4 regions of the Kluyvera intermedia genome follow, and region 2 is predicted to be linked to each of the others. Evidence: predicted binding sites of a transcription regulator. Region 2 holds the regulator's gene; each other region holds the start of a gene.
The links. The regulator CRP, encoded in region 2, controls carbon source genes, mostly activating them, when cyclic AMP is high. The targets are predictions, from matches to a motif close to ATGTGANNNNNNTCACAT.
Positions count from the first base shown of each region.

Region 1 (4,508 bases), 830 kb from region 2:
ATAGAAAACATCCCCTGAGAGTTTTTATCATTCGTTCGTCTGCGTGGTGGAACATCCACTGCCAGTTAAGCGTCATCTCCTTGTGCTACATTGCGGCAATAGGGGAGCCACAAAAAAGCAAACGATTAACTCCGCGCAGACAAAACGATAATCGGAAGTCCCCATTTGCGCGTTTGCGCAATGAGGTGAGCCTGTCGTTTTCGACGTAAGATGCGTCCGAAAATTCGAGGCAAACGATTATCTGGCTTTTATACCCTCTTTTTCAACAGAAGTTTGCCCTGCTGTATCAAAATTAACGATTGCCGATGAAGAATTCACCAACCCATGCGCAAACGTTATCGTTAATGCGCAATCTGGCAACAATTCTGTGGCATAAATGTCGCAATCACCCGGCATGGATTATTCGTCTTCTAACAGTCGCGCACCGGTGCCCTCTTCACCCAATTTATCACCTGGGTTACGCAACGGGCAGTCACGCAATGACATACAACCGCAACCAATGCAGCCGTTGAGTTGATCGCGCAGCGCTTCCATGGCGTGGATGCGTTTATCCAGCTCTTCGCGCCATTGGGTGGTGAAATGCTTCCAGTCTTTCGGCCCCAGCGTGTGGTTTTCCGGTAGAACGCGCAGAGATTCACCAATGGTGCCGAGCGGGATCCCTAAGCGCTGGGCAATTTTAATAATCGCCACGTAGCGCAAAACATCGCGCTTATAGCGCCGCTGATTGCCGCTGTTTCTCGTGCTGCGAATCAGCCCTTTGCTTTCATAAAAATGTAACGCAGATACCGCTACGCCAGTTCGTTTCGCTACTTCACCCGGTGAAAGCAGCGTTTTTATTCTCGTCGATTTTTTTTCCATAATCCGCTTTACCTCAAGTTAACTTGAGGAATTATACTCGCCCTCAGAACAGAAATCGACGCGAAAATAGACAACGGGGAGAGCCTTATGTCCCATCGGGAAATTATTCAGACGCTTATTGAATGGATAGATGAACATATCGAGCAACCGCTTAATATCGATATCGTGGCCAAAAAATCCGGCTATTCGAAGTGGTACCTGCAACGGATGTTCCGCACCGTGATGCATCAAACGTTGGGTGATTACATTCGCCAGCGGCGTCTGTTGCTGGCGGCGGAAGCGCTGCGCACCACCCAGCGACCCATCTTCGATATCGCGATGGATCTGGGTTACGTTTCGCAGCAGACGTTTTCCCGCGTATTCCGCCGTGAATTCGACCGTACACCGACAGCCTATCGTCATCAGATCTCCGCTTAATATGCCTCTTTGCTGCCGTCGCACACCGCGCGGCAGCACCATTCCCATACCCTTTTAACGGTTATTTTACTGACAAAAATCCTGCGCCCGCCTCTGGTGAATAAAACAACAAACGTGATATAGTTCACAAAATAGAATGAAACAGAAACAGCGTTTCATCTCGTTTGATGCCTTCAGATAGCCAGAGCGCCTCGTGCCTCAGTGAACAACGCGCTGTCAGGGCAATGTCTTGTTTATCTCTGAGGATAAGGTTTCATGGTTTCCATTACCGCAGGCGTCGCGCTGCTACGTTGGCCGTTAACCAGCGCAGTACTGATGTTTATCGCCAGTACCCTGAAGATTCAACTTCGTAAATCAGACTACGCCGGGCTGGCAGTGATCAGCGGTATGCTGGGTGTCGCAGCAGCTTGCTGGTTCGCGACGGGCTTACTGGGGATTACTCTGGTGGATATTTCGACCATCTTTAATAACATCAAAGATGTGATGGTTGAAGTGATGAGTCATGCGCCGCCTGAATGGCCGGTGCCGATGTATTGAGTGCTGATGAAACTGCTAAAACCCCGATTTATCGGGGTTTTTTATTGCCCAAATTCACCAGGGAAAACCCTTTCCACACCAGGTGTTTTACTCTCCATCGACTAAAATAAACGGATGCGCCCTGCGGAGTGCCGCACCATGAACACCGTCCCTTTCTATCGTTTTATCATTCCCTGCCTCAGCGTTCTGCTGCTTCAACCCGCTTATGCTGCCTCGACGGAGAGTGAGCCTTCCGACACTCTAGAGGTCAATATCGAAACGATCATGCAGCCGTGGACGGGCGATCTTCCCGGCATGCAAGACCGACGAGTGATCCGGGTGTTGACCACCTACAGCAAGACCTTTTTTTTCATCACCAAAGGCCAGCAGCGCGGGGCAACTCACGATATTTTCGCTGCGTTTGAACAAAGCCTTAACGCGCAGTTGGCAAAAGATAAAAAGCTGAAGCAGCGCCATCTTAAGGTACGTATTATCTTCGTCCCGGTAACGCGAGATACGCTTTTTAGCGCCCTCAATGAAGGTAAAGGGGATATCGCGGCCGCAAACCTGACCATCACCCCTTCCCGCCAAAAAGAGGTCGCCTTCACCGAGCCACTCTACTCCGGGATCAAGGAGTTACTGATCTCAGGCCCCGCCTCTCCACAGGTAAAAAACCTCGACGATCTCTCCGGCAAGACGGTATTTGTGCGTCTTTCATCAAGCTATTACGAAAGCGTGCTTACCCTAAATGCGCGTTTCGCCAAAGAGAAGCGCCCTCCGGTAACCATCAAACCCGCTCCCGAAGCACTGGAAGATGAGGATTTACTGGAGATGCTTAACGCGGGGCTTATCCCTCTGACCGTGGTCGACCGCCATAAAGCCGTATTCTGGAAACAGGTATTCCCCAAAATTGAGGTACACGAAAAGGTGGTGCTCCGAGATGACGGCAGCATTGCCTGGGCCGTGCGTAAAAATAATCCGAAGCTGCTGGCTGAGCTGAATGATTTTGTCAAAGACCACCGCCAGGGCAGTACGCTGGGTAATACACTTTTGTTGCGCTATCTGAAGAGCGCAAGCTATGTCAAAAATGTCGCCGCAGAGAGGGAGCGACGCAAGTTTCTCAAGATGGTGGAGGTGTTTAGAAAATATGGCGACCGTTATGATGTTGACTGGCTATTGATGGCCGCGCAGGGATATCAGGAATCACGGCTCGATCAGTCGGTACGCAGCCATGTTGGGGCGATTGGCGTGATGCAGGTGATGCCAAAAACCGGTAAAGAGTTGAAGGTGGGCGACATCAAACAGCTGGATCCCAATATTCATGCTGGGGTGAAATATATGCGCTGGATGATCGATCGCTACTATGCCGATGAACCCATGACGCAGCTAGATAAGGCACTGTTTTCCTTCGCCTCCTATAATGCTGGGCCAGCGCGTATTGCTCGCCTGCGAGTGGAAACGAAGAAGCGTGACTTTGATCCCAATATCTGGTTTGGCAACGTCGAGAACCTTGCCGCTGAGAAAATTGGTGCAGAGACAGTGACCTACGTCAGCAACATCTATAAATACTACATCGCTTATCGGCTGATTCTTGACGAGATGAACCGCAAGCGGGTGGCGACGGGAAAGCCACCGATTCTGCCCGTGCTCAATGAAACATCAATGGCCAACTGAGGGCGTGATCGCCTCCACTGAATTACCTATCGTAGACCGGATAATGCATTTACGCCGCTGCACGGTTGTACCTGATGGCGCTTTGCTTATCATGCCTACCCAGAGCCGACGATAATCGACACCGTAGTCTGAGACGGTCTGCCCCAAAAACAAAAAACCCTGCCGAAGCAGGGTTTCATATTCTGAGTTCGCGAAAACGCGAGTCTTAGAATGGGATATCGTCGTCGAAGTCCATTGGTGGTTCGTTAGACTGTGCCGGTGCAGATTGTGGCTGCTGCTGCGGGCGAGACTGCGCGCCGCCGCTGAACTGATTGCCGCCCTGTGGCTGCTGAGGTTGACCCCAACCGCCCTGCTGCTGGCCGCCGCCTGCGTTACCGCCAGCCGGTGCGCCGCCGCCCTGACGGCCGCCGAGCATCTGCATGGTGCCGCCTACGTTCACGGTCACTTCAGTGGTGTATTTTTCAACGCCGGACTGATCGGTCCATTTACGGGTACGCAGCTGGCCTTCGATATAAACCTGAGAGCCTTTACGCAGGTATTCGCCCGCAACTTCCGCCAGCTTGCCAAACAGCACTACGCGGTGCCATTCGGTCTGCTCTTTCATTTCACCGGTCGCTTTATCGCGCCAGGATTCGGAAGTAGCCAGCGTAATGTTGGCAACTGCGCCACCATTCGGCATGTAGCGCACTTCCGGGTCCTGGCCCAGGTTACCGACGAGAATCACCTTGTTTACGCCTCTGCTGGCCATGTTTGTCTCTCCTGAATATGTGTCTTGATTAAGTGTAAACGCGCCAGTGTATCATTTCCAGACGGTATTTTGGTAGCTGCGAGGTGGATTCCACTAAACATCTTATTGCACTGCAATTTTCATCCGTCACTCCGTTCGGCATTCCAATACTGTATATTCATTCAGGTTAAGTTGTGTCATAATTAGCCGTTTCTGCCGTTTGTCCTTCGAACAAACCAGGCAATCCGTGTATCTTCTACCGGGAAAGGTGAATGGATAAGATCGAAGTTCGGGGCGCCCGCACCCACAATCTCAA
Region 1 covers NZ_CP139986.1:4,367,666-4,372,173, forward strand. The annotation lists gene U0026_RS21005 (NCS2 family permease) at 1-2, opposite strand, end outside; gene soxR (redox-sensitive transcriptional activator SoxR) at 400-858, opposite strand; gene soxS (superoxide response transcriptional regulator SoxS) at 946-1,275, shown strand; gene U0026_RS21020 (YjcB family protein) at 1,531-1,812, shown strand; gene U0026_RS21025 (MltF family protein) at 1,951-3,465, shown strand; gene ssb1 (single-stranded DNA-binding protein SSB1) at 3,671-4,213, opposite strand; gene uvrA (excinuclease ABC subunit UvrA) at 4,465-4,508, shown strand, end outside.
Region 1: the regulator CRP is predicted to act here: its motif matches at 1,388-1,405, upstream of U0026_RS21020 (YjcB family protein).

Region 2 (4,508 bases):
GGATTTATCGGTGGCACCCTCCGCCACCCGGAAATGTGGCTGGAAAAACGCATCCCCGCCTGGCTGATGACCTGGTTAGGAGTGAAGGCATGATGATCCCCTGGCAGGACCTCGACCCGGACACGCTGGATAGATTGATTGAAAGCTTTGTCTTGCGCGAAGGCACTGATTATGGTGAATATGAACGTTCACTTGCGCAAAAGGTCGCCGACGTCAAACACCAGTTACAAACAGGCGAAGCGGTGCTGGTCTGGTCTGAACTTCACGAGACCGTCAACATCATGCCCCGTAACCAATTTCGCGGTTAACTATACTTATTGCAGGAGGCTAATTGGCTTCCTGTAGTCTGTTCAGGAGTTATTCGCATGTCTGCCAAACACCCAGTTATTGCCGTGACCGGCTCCAGCGGTGCAGGAACCACCACCACCAGCCTGGCATTCCGAAAAATTTTTGGTCAACTTAACCTGCGTGCCGCAGAAGTTGAAGGTGACAGCTTCCACCGTTATACCCGTCCGGAAATGGACATGGCAATCCGTAAGGCACGCGATGCCGGTCGGCATATCAGCTATTTCGGCCCAGACGCCAACGACTTTGGCCTGCTGGAACAAACTTTCCGCGACTATGGTGTTAACGGTAGCGGCCAGTCGCGCAAGTATTTACACACTTACGATGAAGCCGTGCCGTGGAATCAGGTGCCGGGAACGTTCACCCCCTGGCAACCCTTGCAGGAGCCAACCGATGTCTTGTTCTATGAAGGGCTACACGGCGGCGTAGTGACGCCACAAAATGATGTCGCGCGCCATGTGGATTTGTTGGTGGGCGTGGTGCCTATCGTTAACCTTGAGTGGATCCAGAAAATGATCCGCGACACCAGCGAGCGCGGGCACTCGCGTGAAGCGGTGATGGATTCGGTGGTGCGTTCGATGGAGGACTACATCAACTACATTACGCCGCAATTTTCCCGCACACATATCAACTTCCAGCGCGTCCCGACGGTCGATACTTCAAACCCTTTCGCCGCCAAAAGCATTCCATCGCTCGATGAGAGCTTTGTGGTCATTCACTTCCGTAATCTTGATAACATCGATTACCCGTGGCTGCTGGCGATGCTGCAAGGATCGTTTATTTCGCACATGAATACGCTGGTGGTTCCCGGCGGCAAGCTCGGGCTGGCGATGGAGCTCATCATGATGCCGCTGGTGCAGCGTTTGATGGAAGGAAGAAGCTAAACGGCGTTAACAGCGTTCCCGGCGGCGCTGCGCTTGGCCGGGCTACGTGTCATATGCAATTAGCCTTCAATCACTTCATAAGAGTGGGTGATATTCACCGCTTTTTCGAGCATCAGCGCAACCGAGCAGTATTTCTCAGCAGACAGGGACACCGCACGAGCAACCGCGGCATCTTTAAGATCCTTACCCGTCACGATGAAGTGCAGGTTGATATGTGTGAACAGGCGCGGCGCCTCTTCACGACGTTCGGAAGTCAGTTTCACTTCGCAATCAGTGACGTCATTGCGACCCTTTTGCAAAATGGAAACCACATCAATTGCACTACAGCCACCGGCTGCCATCAGGACCACTTCCATCGGGCTTGGGGCTTTATCACCCGAGTTGCCGTCCATCAAAATCTGGTGGCCTGAAGCGGACTCACCGAGGAAGGTTAAGCCTTCAATCCATTTCACACGCGCTTGCATATTATTTAACTCCCAGGTTGCAATTTTCTTCTCAGATTACGCGTACATAACAATTCTCGCAATGGAAGGCGATCGCCGTCATGCTGAAGCGAGACACCAGGAGACACGCGCCGAAAGCTATGCTAAAACAGTCGGGATGCTACGGTAATACATAAACGTACTGCATGTATGCAGAGGACATCACATTACAGGCTGCGGCACGATTCGACAGCCGACTTCCCAGGTAACGGGAAGGATACTATTGCAACCAGTGGCTGCAATGTTTTTGCCGCTGGGAAGAGCTTATAACAGAGGATAACCGCGCATGGTGCTTGGCAAACCGCAAACAGACCCGACTCTCGAATGGTTCTTGTCTCATTGCCATATTCATAAGTACCCATCGAAGAGCACGCTGATTCACCAGGGTGAAAAAGCTGAAACGCTGTATTACATCGTCAAAGGCTCAGTGGCTGTACTCATCAAGGATGAAGAAGGCAAAGAGATGATCCTCTCTTACCTCAACCAGGGTGACTTTATCGGCGAGTTAGGCCTGTTCGAAGAAGGCCAGGAACGCAGCGCATGGGTACGGGCAAAAACCGCTTGTGAAGTTGCTGAAATCTCTTATAAAAAATTCCGTCAGCTGATTCAGGTAAACCCAGACATCCTGATGCGTTTGTCTTCGCAAATGGCACGTCGTCTGCAGATTACCTCTGAAAAAGTCGGCAACCTGGCATTCCTGGACGTGACCGGACGTATCGCCCAGACCCTGCTGAATCTGGCCAAACAGCCGGACGCAATGACCCACCCAGACGGTATGCAGATTAAAATCACCCGTCAGGAAATCGGTCAGATCGTTGGTTGTTCCCGCGAAACCGTGGGCCGTATTCTGAAAATGCTGGAAGATCAAAATCTGATCTCCGCACACGGCAAAACGATTGTCGTCTACGGCACCCGCTGATCCAGCCAAAACGGCATAGTGCTAACGCAGTATGCCGTTTTTGTTTCCCCTCATGTGGCGCAGGCTGATTTACCACCCGGAAGTCAACTATGCACTGCGGCAAACGCTGGTGTTATGTTTGCCGGTCGCCATTGGCCTGCTCTTCGGCCATCTTCAACAAGGCCTGCTGTTCTCGTTAGTTCCCGCTTGCTGCAATATCGCCGGTCTTGATACCCCGCATAAACGTTTTTTCAAACGTCTGACTATCGGCGGCTGCCTGTTTGCCGGATGCAGTCTGGCGGTACAGCTATTACTGGCAAAAGAGGTCCCGCTACCGCTCATCCTGACCGTGCTCGCCCTTTTACTTGGGGTGACAGCTGAAATCAGCGCGTTACATGGACGACTGCTACCCGCCTCGCTGATTGCCGCTATTTTCACCCTCAGTCTTGCGGGCAATATGCCTATCTGGCAGCCGCTACTGCTCTATGCGCTCGGCACACTGTGGTACGGATTATTTAACTGGTGGTGGTTCTGGATGTGGCGCGAACAGCCGCTGCGCGAATCGCTGAGCCTGCTCTATCGCCAGCTCGCCGACTACTGTGAAGCCAAGTACAGCCTGCTGACTCAGCATACTGACCCCAGCACTGCGCTGCCACCGCTGTTAAACCGTCAGCAAAAGGTGGTGGATTTAATCTCCCAATGCTACCAGCAGCTGCACATGCTGGCGGCGAACCAGCACAACGATTACAAACGCCTGCTGCGCGCTTTTCAGGTAGGGCTGGATTTACAGGAGCATATCTCCGTTAGCCTGCACCAGCCGGAAGAGGTGCAAAAGCTCGTTGAGCGTAGCCACGCGGAAGCAGTGATCCGCTGGAACGCTCAGACCGTCGCCGCACGTTTGCGCGTGCTGGCGGATGATATTCTCTACCACCGCTACCCTAGCCGTTTCACCATGGACAAGCAGATTGGCGCGCTGGAAAAAATCGCTGACCAACATCCTGATAATCCGGTCGGCCAGTTCTGCGCCTGGCACTTCAGCCGAATCGCCAGAGTGTTACGAGCCCAGCGCCCACTGTATCCGCGAGACCTGATGGCGGATAAAGAACGTCGCCTGCCGTTGTTCCCGGCAATCAAGAGCTACCTGTCGCTAAAATCCCCCGCCCTGCGCAACGCGGGCAGGCTAAGCGTCATGCTGAGTATCGCTAGCCTGATGGGCACAGCGCTGCATCTGCCAAAACCGTATTGGATCCTGATGACGGTACTGCTGGTAACGCAAAACGGCTATGGCGCAACCCGCGTACGAATTTTCCATCGGGCAGCAGGTACGCTTGCTGGTCTGGTGATTGCAGCCATCGCCCTGCACTTCCACGCACCACAAGGGCTAGCGCTTGCCGGGATGCTGGTTATCACACTCAGCAGCTACCTGATTATTCGCCGCAGCTATGGTTGGGCCACCGTTGGTTTTACCGTCACGGCGGTATATACCCTACAAATTCTCACGTTAAATGGTGAACAGTTTATCGTTGCCCGCTTTATCGACACCATCATCGGCTGCCTGATTGCCTTCGGCGGTATGCTCTGGCTGTGGCCACAATGGCAAAGCGGTCAACTGCGACAAAGTGCCCAGGCAGCGCTGGAGGCCGATCAGGAAGCCATTCGTCTGATCCTAAGCCCAGACCCACAGGCCCCTAAGCTTGCGTATCAGCGCATGCGCGTAAACCAGGCCCACAATACGCTGTTCAACACCCTTAATCAGGCCATGCAGGAGCCGGGCTTTAACCCGCGTTATCTGGAAGACATGAAACTGTGGGTCACCCACAGTCAGTTTATCGTCGAGCATATCAACGCGATGACGACGCTTGCGCGCGAGCACACCATGCTGACGCCGAATCTGGCGCA
Region 2 covers NZ_CP139986.1:469,702-474,209, reverse strand. The annotation lists gene U0026_RS02145 (hydrolase) at 1-93, shown strand, start outside; gene U0026_RS02140 (YheU family protein) at 90-308, shown strand; gene U0026_RS02135 (phosphoribulokinase) at 366-1,229, shown strand; gene U0026_RS02130 (OsmC family protein) at 1,289-1,693, opposite strand; gene crp (cAMP-activated global transcriptional regulator CRP) at 1,998-2,630, shown strand; gene U0026_RS02120 (YccS/YhfK family putative transporter) at 2,683-4,508, shown strand, end outside.

Region 3 (4,508 bases), 1.3 Mb from region 2:
ACCACGTACTGCTTGCCATCCACTTCATAGGTCATTGGTGTCGCCTGACCGCCCGCTGGCAGACGTCCCTGCCACAGTTTCTCGCCGTTGCTCATGTTGAACGCACGCAGATAGTTATCTGCGGTACCCGCGATGAACAGGACGTTACCGGCTGTGGAAATTGGGCCGCCCAGCATCGGCATACCCAGATTAAACGGCAGCTGAACCGGCATTGGGAAGGGCAGACTATCCTGCGGCGTACCCAGACGTTTTTTCCACACAACCTGATTGGTTTTCAGATCCAACGCAGAAATGTAACCCCAGGCTGGCTGTTTACACGGCAGGCCAAACGGCGACAGGAATGCGTTTAGCGTGACGCCAAACGGCACGCCATACTGTGGCTGAATACCAGACTCGGTACCGCTGGATTTCGCATCTTTCGGCGGCTCCATCGGGTTACCCGGGCCACGTGGGATCAGTTTTGACACAAACGGCAGCGCCATTGGGTTGGCAATTGCTACCTGACGGTTCGGATCGACAGAGATACCGCCCCATTCAAACATCCCCAGGTTACCCGGGAATACCAGTGTGCCTTGCTCAGACGGTGGGGTGAAGATGCCTTCATAGCGCATCTGGTGGAACATCACGCGGCACACCAGTTGGTCAAACATGGTGGCGCCCCACATATCCGCGCCGGTCAGATCTTTCTTCGGACGGAAACTCAAATCAGAGAATGGCTGGGTTTTGCTGACGTAATCGCCTTTTGCCGCACCCTGTGGAACCGGTTTTTCCGGAGCCGGAACCACCAGTTCGCCGTTACGACGATCCAGCACGAAGATGTTGCCGGTTTTTGCTGGAGCATAAACCACCGGAACGGTTTTACCGTTGACGGTGATATCCGCCAGCGTCGGCTGTGACGGCATGTCCATATCCCACAGATCGTGGTGAACGGTCTGATAGCTCCACACCAGTTTACCGGTCGTCGCATTCAGCGCCACAATCGAACTGGCGTAGCGTTCCTGCTCCGGCGTACGGTTACCACCCCAGATATCCGGCGTGGTCACGCCCATCGGCAGGTAAACCAGATCCAGCTTCTTATCATAGGCAGCAGGTGCCCAGGAGTTCGGCGAGTTCAGGGAGTAATGATGCTCATCACCCGGGATAACATTCGGATCTTTAGCACCCGGATCGAACGCCCACAGCAGCTTACCGCTGTTGATGTCGAAGCCACGGATAACGCCAGACGGCTCACGAGTAGAGAAGTTATCGGTGACCGCCCCGGCAATCACAATCACTTTATCGGTGACGATAGGTGGTGAAGTCGGTTCATACATGCCAGGCGTGGTGACCGGCATATTGGTTTGCAGATTGAGAATACCTTTGTTGGCAAAGGACTCACACGGCTTACCGGTATCAGCATTCAGCGCAAACAAGCGACCGTCGTTGACCGGCAGAATAATGCGGCGCGGACAATCGGCAACCACGTCAGGTGACGCATTGTCGGTGGTGGCTTCATGGTAAGACACGCCGCGACAGGTCACGTGCTGGAAGCTCGGGTCGGTACCCAGTTGTGGGTCAAAGTGCCACTTCTCTTTACCGGTGGCCGCGTCGAGCGCGAACACGCGCTGGTGAGCGGTACACAGGTAGAGCATGTTACCGATTTTAATCGGCGTGACCTCGTTGGTAATTTCACCCGGATCGTTTGGCTGCTTCAGATCGCCGGTGCGGAATACCCACGCTTCCTTCAGCTTGTGCACGTTCTCGGCGTTAATCTGCTTGAGCGGCGAGAAACGCTGACCTTCCTGATTACGTCCGTAGGCTGGCCAATCCTGGTCGGCAACCGGTGAGATAGGTTCGGCAGGCGTGGCGTCAGCGCTCAGCGTGCCGTTAACCTCTTGCGGGTCGTTAAAGCCCGCCCAGGTGAGGATACCGGCACTGATCAACAGCACGACGAGGAGAGCGGAAACGGCACCACTGGAAGGAACGACCAGTCGACGCCAGACGAACGGCAAAATCAGCCATACGCCGAAGATGACCAGTACGTCGCTGCGCGGGGTCAACGCCCAGAAATCGAAGCCGACCTCCCAGACGCCCCAAATCATGGTGACGAGCAGCAGCGCGGCGTACAACCACAGCGCCGAGCGCTTCGCACGCCATAACATTGCGGTAATACCCAACATCACCACGCCGGCGATAGGGTAGTACCAGGAGCCGCCGATAGCGACCAGCCAGATACCGCCGATTAACAGATACAGCCCGCAGAATGCGGCAAAGAGGGCTGTTAGCCTCACGAGTAACCGTGATTGTTGATATTTTGTTTCTGCCATAGAAATGTGCCCGTTTTGTTTTGTTAATTATTGCTTTCATTTCATTATAGGATTTAACAAGTGTGATCGAAATCACAAATTGAGCTTTATTATCGAATTAGCCGCCTGATTCGTTTTGCTGGTATACTTTCCCGCTTGCTGATCAACCTTGTGGCTCTGGGCTAACAGGTTGAGTGATGTACATTTAAAATCATGTGGTTAGTTAAATGAAACATACTGTTGAAGTGATGATCCCGGAAGCGGAGATCAAAGCGCGTATCGCCGAATTAGGTCATCTGATTAACGAGCGCTATAAAGATAGCGGCAGCGAAATGGTGCTGGTGGGTCTTCTGCGTGGCTCGTTCATGTTCATGGCTGACCTGTGCCGTGAAGTGCAGGTTCCGCACGAAGTCGATTTTATGACGGCCTCCAGCTATGGCAGCGGTATGTCTACCACTCGCGATGTGAAAATCCTCAAAGATCTCGACGAAGATATTCGTGGCAAAGACGTGCTTATCGTTGAAGACATTATCGACTCAGGTAACACCCTGTCGAAAGTGCGCGAGATTCTGCGCTTGCGTGAACCAAAGTCACTGGCGATTTGTACTCTGCTGGATAAACCGACCCGCCGCGAAGTTGAAGTGCCGGTTGAGTTTGTCGGCTTTGCCATCCCGGATGAGTTCGTGGTCGGTTATGGTATCGACTACGCTCAGCGTTATCGTCATCTGCCGTATGTGGGCAAAGTGGTGATGCTGGACGAGTAAGTTTGTCGCGGTGCCTGATGGCGCTGACGGTGGTATAGCCCGGCCGAGCATGGCGACGCCGGGATATGCACCGAACTGCCCCGGAGTCGGCGTTCCGCCTCGTCCGGGCTACAAGGGGTTATTGCCCTTATTTATGGTTGATGTGCTTGAGCTTGAGATTGGAAATCCCGTGGCGGTAACGCTGCTCCAGGGTTTCGCGGCTGGTGGCTGTTACGTCAAGATCGCGCAGCAGGCCGTCATGAATCCCATAAGCCCATCCGTGAATCATCACTTTCTGACCACGCTTCCATGCTGATTGCATGATGGTGGAGTGTCCCAGGTTATACACCTGTTCCATTACGTTCAGCTCGCAAAGCGTATCAAGACGACGTTCCGGCGGCATCTCGCCCAGCAATGAGCTATGTTTGAACCAGATATCGCGGATGTGCAGCAGCCAGTTGTCGATTAAACCCAGTTCCGGGTTTTCGATTGCCGCTTGAACGCCACCGCAGCCGTAGTGCCCGCAGATAATAATGTGTTCAACTTCCAGCACATCAACGGCATACTGCACCACGGAAAGGCAGTTAAGATCGGTGTGGATGACAAGGTTCGCCACATTGCGGTGAACAAACAGTTCGCCTGGCTCGAGCCCGGTCAGACGTTCGGCGGGTACGCGACTGTCTGAGCACCCAATCCATAAAAAGCGCGGCTTTTGCGCTTGCGACAGTTTCTCAAAAAATCCGGGATCCTCTTCTATCAGCATCTTTGACCATAGTGCATTGTTGCTGATGAGTGTATCTATGTCGTTCATGGAGGCATTAACCCAGTAATTTGCGTTGGGCTAATATAGGGCAACTCCTGATTTTTTAAAACCAGATATCAAGTATCAGAATGTAAGGTAAGCAAAAACCGATGACCATTGCACTGGAATTAGAGCAACTGACGAAGACCTATCCTGGCGGCTTACAGGCGCTGCGTGGGATAGATTTAAAAGTCGAAGCCGGTGATTTTTACGCGCTTCTGGGGCCGAACGGCGCAGGTAAATCAACGACCATCGGCATTATCAGTTCGCTGGTGAATAAAACTTCCGGGCGCGTCAGCGTCTTTGGCTACGACCTGCAAAAGGACGTGGTGAATGCCAAACGCCAGCTGGGACTGGTGCCGCAGGAATTTAACTTCAACCCATTTGAAACCGTGCAGCAAATCGTGGTGAACCAGGCGGGTTACTACGGCGTAGAGCACAAAGATGCGGTTATCCGCAGCGAAAAATACCTCAAGCAGCTTGATTTGTGGGAAAAACGCAACGAACGCGCGCGGATGCTCTCCGGCGGGATGAAGCGTCGCCTGATGATTGCCCGTGCGCTAATGCATGAGCCAAAACTGCTGATCCTGGATGAACCTACGGCGGGCGTGGATATCGAGTTGCGCCGTTCCATGTGGGGATTCCTCAAAGATCTCAATGACAAAGGCACCACCATTA
Region 3 covers NZ_CP139986.1:3,864,211-3,868,718, reverse strand. The annotation lists gene U0026_RS18715 (glucose/quinate/shikimate family membrane-bound PQQ-dependent dehydrogenase) at 1-2,306, opposite strand, end outside; gene hpt (hypoxanthine phosphoribosyltransferase) at 2,513-3,049, shown strand; gene can (carbonate dehydratase) at 3,177-3,839, opposite strand; gene U0026_RS18700 (ABC transporter ATP-binding protein) at 3,941-4,508, shown strand, end outside.
Region 3: the regulator CRP is predicted to act here: its motif matches at 2,367-2,384, upstream of hpt (hypoxanthine phosphoribosyltransferase).

Region 4 (4,508 bases), 1.2 Mb from region 2:
TAGCGGTATTACCCTAAACGAAGTTTCAACAGTGCTGATTGGAGTAAATTCCAATCTGTCTCTGCGTCGTTGATAAGCTCAACACGGCTATCGGGCGGGGCGACATTCTGCGTTTCAATATGTAAGTCGGCACCCTGGCGGTTAATGCGAACCAGCCCTTCCGGAATACGCATAACGGCTTTCAATCGCGCTACCGGGGCCAGGCGTGCCCACTCCAGCAGACCGATGGTATCAAACTGGGTATCAGCATCGAAAATCCAGCCGCAGGCATGATAGCCCTGGCCTTGATTGACACTGCGACGCCAGCGTTGATGCTCTGGCAAACTCAGTGCCGCGAGCCCTTTATTTGTCGGATGCGAATGGCTGTGCGCAGCACTTGCCGCAAGTTCGGTCAGGTTGTGGCGCGGCGTATCAAGGAGAGCGATATCAATATTTCCCTGTGTGGCCAGGACGTGCAGGCGTTCAGCGCCGTTTTGCTGCCACCAGTGGCGCATTGCCTGCTGACTTTCCGGTGTAGCACGATCGGATTTGTTACTGACGATAATATCCGCCACCGCGAGCTGGTCGCGGAAGTTTTCATTATCGACGATTTTATCCTCCAGCAGCTGACGCGGATCCATTACGCACACCGTGGCACGCAGATCTATCCACGGTTCATATACGGGAGCGGTTAACAGGTCGAGGATTTGTTTGGGGTGACCAAGGCCCGTGGGCTCAATCAGCAGACGGTCAGGTTTGCCTTGGCGTAGCAGGGTGTTCAAACCCACCTGCATCGGCAGACCATTGACGCAGCACATACAGCCACCGGGGATCTCTTTGAGTAAGGCTCCACTATCGGCTAATAGCGCGCCGTCGATACCGACTTCGCCAAACTCATTGACCAGTACGGCCCATTTTTCGTCGGCGGGTTTATGGGCGAGCAGGTGGAGGATAGAGGTCGTTTTCCCGCTGCCGAGAAAGCCGGTAATTAGATTGGTTTTAGTCACGAAAACTCCAGAGGATAAAGAGTATTAACGCGACAACTTTATCCTGGCGAAAACGTGACGCAAAGCAAAGCTTTCCGGTGAGCCAACCTGCGCTGACTCACCGAGGGGGGATTTGCGTTATCCGTTAAGTGCGGTCAACAGCGCCTGACGGGCACCTTGCTGAACCAGCGTTTGCCATGCGCCTTCAATTGCCTGCACGAATTGCGGATTGGCGGGTAGGTCGCGACCAAAAATTTCCTGTAAGGTCAGTAACGCTTCGACGCGGCTGTCATTGCTGCTGTTGCTCACAAGGTTGTGAATTTTTTCAGCCAGTGGGTCGCGGATATCAATGGTATTCCCGGCATCGTCCGTGCCGCTGACATAGCGCATCCAGGCGGCAACACCCAGCGCCAGCAGCGACCAGCGAGAGCCTTCGTTTAGATGGATACGAATACCGTCAAGTAACCGCTGGGGAAGCTTTTGACTGCCGTCCATGGCGATTTGCCAGGTGCGGTGCTGCAATGCCGGGTTACTGAAACGCTCAATCAGACTGTCGGCATAGGCATCGAAATCAACATGGGTGATGCGTAATGTCGGCGCCTGTTCCGCCATCATCAAATGGCGCGCGGCACGACGAAATGAGGCATCCTGCATACAGTCGCTGATGTGCGCATAGCCCGCCAGATAGCCCAGATACGCGAGGAATGAATGGCTACCGTTTAGCATGCGTAGCTTCATCTCTTCCCACGGGAGAACATCATCGACCATCTGTGCGCCAACGCTGCCCCAATCCGGGCGACCGGCGACGAAGTTATCTTCTATTACCCACTGAATAAACGGTTCGCAGCTAATGGCGCACGGATCTTCTACGCCGAGCTCGCGGGTGATTTCCGCCAGTGAGTCTTTGGTTGCGGCGGGAACGATACGGTCAACCATGGTGCCCGGAAAGCTGACATGTTCAGCAATCCAGTTTGCTAGCTGCGGGGAACGCTGCTTAGCCATATCCAGCACCGCGTTTTTCACCACGTGACCGTTGTCGGGAATGTTATCGCAGGAGAGAACGGTAAATGCTGGCAGACCGCGTTCGCGGCGGCGATGCAGGGCTTCAACGAGGATCCCGGGCGCAGAATGAGGCTCCGTCGGTGAATGGAGATCGTGAATGATGCGCGGCTGAGTCAGATCCAGATGCCCTGTTGCCGGGTCGATGCAATAGCCTTTCTCGGTGATGGTCAATGACACAATCGCCACCTGCGGTTCGCAGAATTTTTCGATAATAGCCGCCAATGAGTCCAGCTTAGCGTTCAGACACTCGTTCACCGCACCAACGATAATCGGCTGGTTACCGGCTGCGCTTTTTTCCATCACGGTAAACAGATGATCCTGCTGACGCAGCTGACTCATCAGTACATCGCCGCTGAACAGGCTAATTTCACAAATGCCCCAGTCGCCACCGTGCTGATTCAGTACTCGGTTGGTCAGCAACGCCTGGTGCGCACGATGAAAGGCACCAAAACCGAAGTGCACAATGCGCGAACGTAGTTGTTGCCTGGCATATTGTGGTAACTGCACGTTTGCGGGAAGGGTGCTGGAGGCTATTGTCTTCATTATCTACACATCCGATTAACCATTAATTAACGTCGGCAGTGTAAAGTTATATGACAGCAAATCAAATTGGTGTGCCGTATTTATCGCGTTAATGTGAGCTGGATCAATCAATCCAGGCGGATTGTTTGACCGTCATAAATAAGCCTGTATGGTAGTCGTCATTAACGGTGATTTTATTGGTATAACAACTTTATTTGAGGTGAGGCAATGGAACAAACCTGGCGTTGGTACGGCCCGAACGATCCGGTATCTCTTGATGATGTGCGTCAGGCTGGCGCAACGGGTGTTGTAACGGCTTTGCACCACATTCCTAACGGTCAGGTATGGCCTGTTGACGAAATTAAACAGCGTCAGGCTGTGCTGGCTGAAAAAGGGCTGACCTGGTCGGTCGTTGAAAGTATCCCGGTGCATGAAGATATCAAAACCGGCTCTGGCCAGTGCCAGACCTGGATTGCTAACTATCAGCAGAGCATCCGTAACCTCGCGGTGTGCGGTATTGATACCGTGTGCTACAACTTCATGCCAATCCTCGATTGGACGCGTACCGACCTTGAGTACACGCTGGCAGACGGCTCTAAAGCCCTGCGTTTTGATCAGATTGCCTTTGCCGCATTCGAACTGCATATCCTCAAACGTAACGGTGCGCAAAACGATTATACCGACGAAGAACAACGTCAGGCGCTGGCCTATTTTAATGCGATGAGCGAAGCGGAAGTCACCAAATTGACCCGCAACATCATCGCGGGCCTGCCTGGTGCGGAAGAGGGGTATACCCTTGACCAGTTCCGCGCGCGTCTGGCGGAATACGATCACATCAGCAAAGATCAGCTGCGTGAAAATATGGCCGTATTCCTGCGTGCGATTGTGCCGGTTGCTGAAGAAGCGGGCGTACGTCTGGCCGTTCATCCGGACGATCCACCGCGTCCAATCCTCGGTCTGCCACGCATTATCTCTACCATTGAAGATATGCAGTGGTTGAAAGAGACCGTCGACAGTATTAATAACGGTTTTACCATGTGTACCGGTTCTTACGGCGTACGCGCAGACAACGATCTGGTGAAAATGATCGAGACTTTTGGCGATCGTATCCACTTTACGCACCTGCGTTCGACCTGCCGTGAAGAAAACCCGAAAACCTTCCATGAAGGCGCACACTTACAGGGTGATGTAAACATGGTGGCGGTTGTTGACGCGATTTTGACCGAAGAGCAACGCCGTAAGAAAGCGGGCGATCTGCGCCCAATTCCAATGCGTCCTGACCACGGTCACCAAATGCTGGACGACCTGAAGAAGAAAACCAACCCGGGGTACTCGGCGATTGGTCGCCTGAAAGGGTTGGCGGAAGTGCGCGGCGTTGAACTGGCGCTGAAAATGACCAAATTCCGCGACCTGCTGTAATCGAGGATTTCTCTTCACACTGGTGCGGCTTTGGGCCTCGAAGCTTGCCCGTGTGGAGTATCTGGCAGCAACAAAAAAGGACAGCCAAACGGCTGTCCTTTTTTATGGGGCGATGTGCGGTGCTTCATCCCGGCGTCGCATTCGCTCGGCAGTGCTACCCATGCGCGCTATCGCAGGACTGATAAGCGCAGCGCCATCAGGCATAACAGTGCACGTTGCCGGATGCCGGCTACGCCCGCTGGCCCGGACGAGATGCCGCTAGCATCGACTCCGGGTGTCGTGATTAGTCCGCGCGGCACATATAGCGTTTTTCTTCGATATGAACGCGAATTTTCTCACCGGTGGTCAGGTACTCAGGCACCTGAACAACCAGACCGGTGGTCAGGGTAGCAGGTTTAGTACGGGAGCTTGCAGAAGCCCCTTTAATGCCCGGTGCGGTTTCGGTGATTTCCAGATCCACCGTCTGCGGCAATTCCAGCGCCAGAACCTGGCCGTCCCACAGTAGAACCTGCATATCCGGCATACCACCTTCTGGGATGA
Region 4 covers NZ_CP139986.1:1,661,741-1,666,248, forward strand. The annotation lists gene U0026_RS07970 (CobW family GTP-binding protein) at 9-986, opposite strand; gene U0026_RS07975 (mannitol dehydrogenase family protein) at 1,104-2,570, opposite strand; gene uxuA (mannonate dehydratase) at 2,778-3,968, shown strand; gene yeiP (elongation factor P-like protein YeiP) at 4,252-4,508, opposite strand, start outside.
Region 4: the regulator CRP is predicted to act here: its motif matches at 2,662-2,679, upstream of U0026_RS07975 (mannitol dehydrogenase family protein).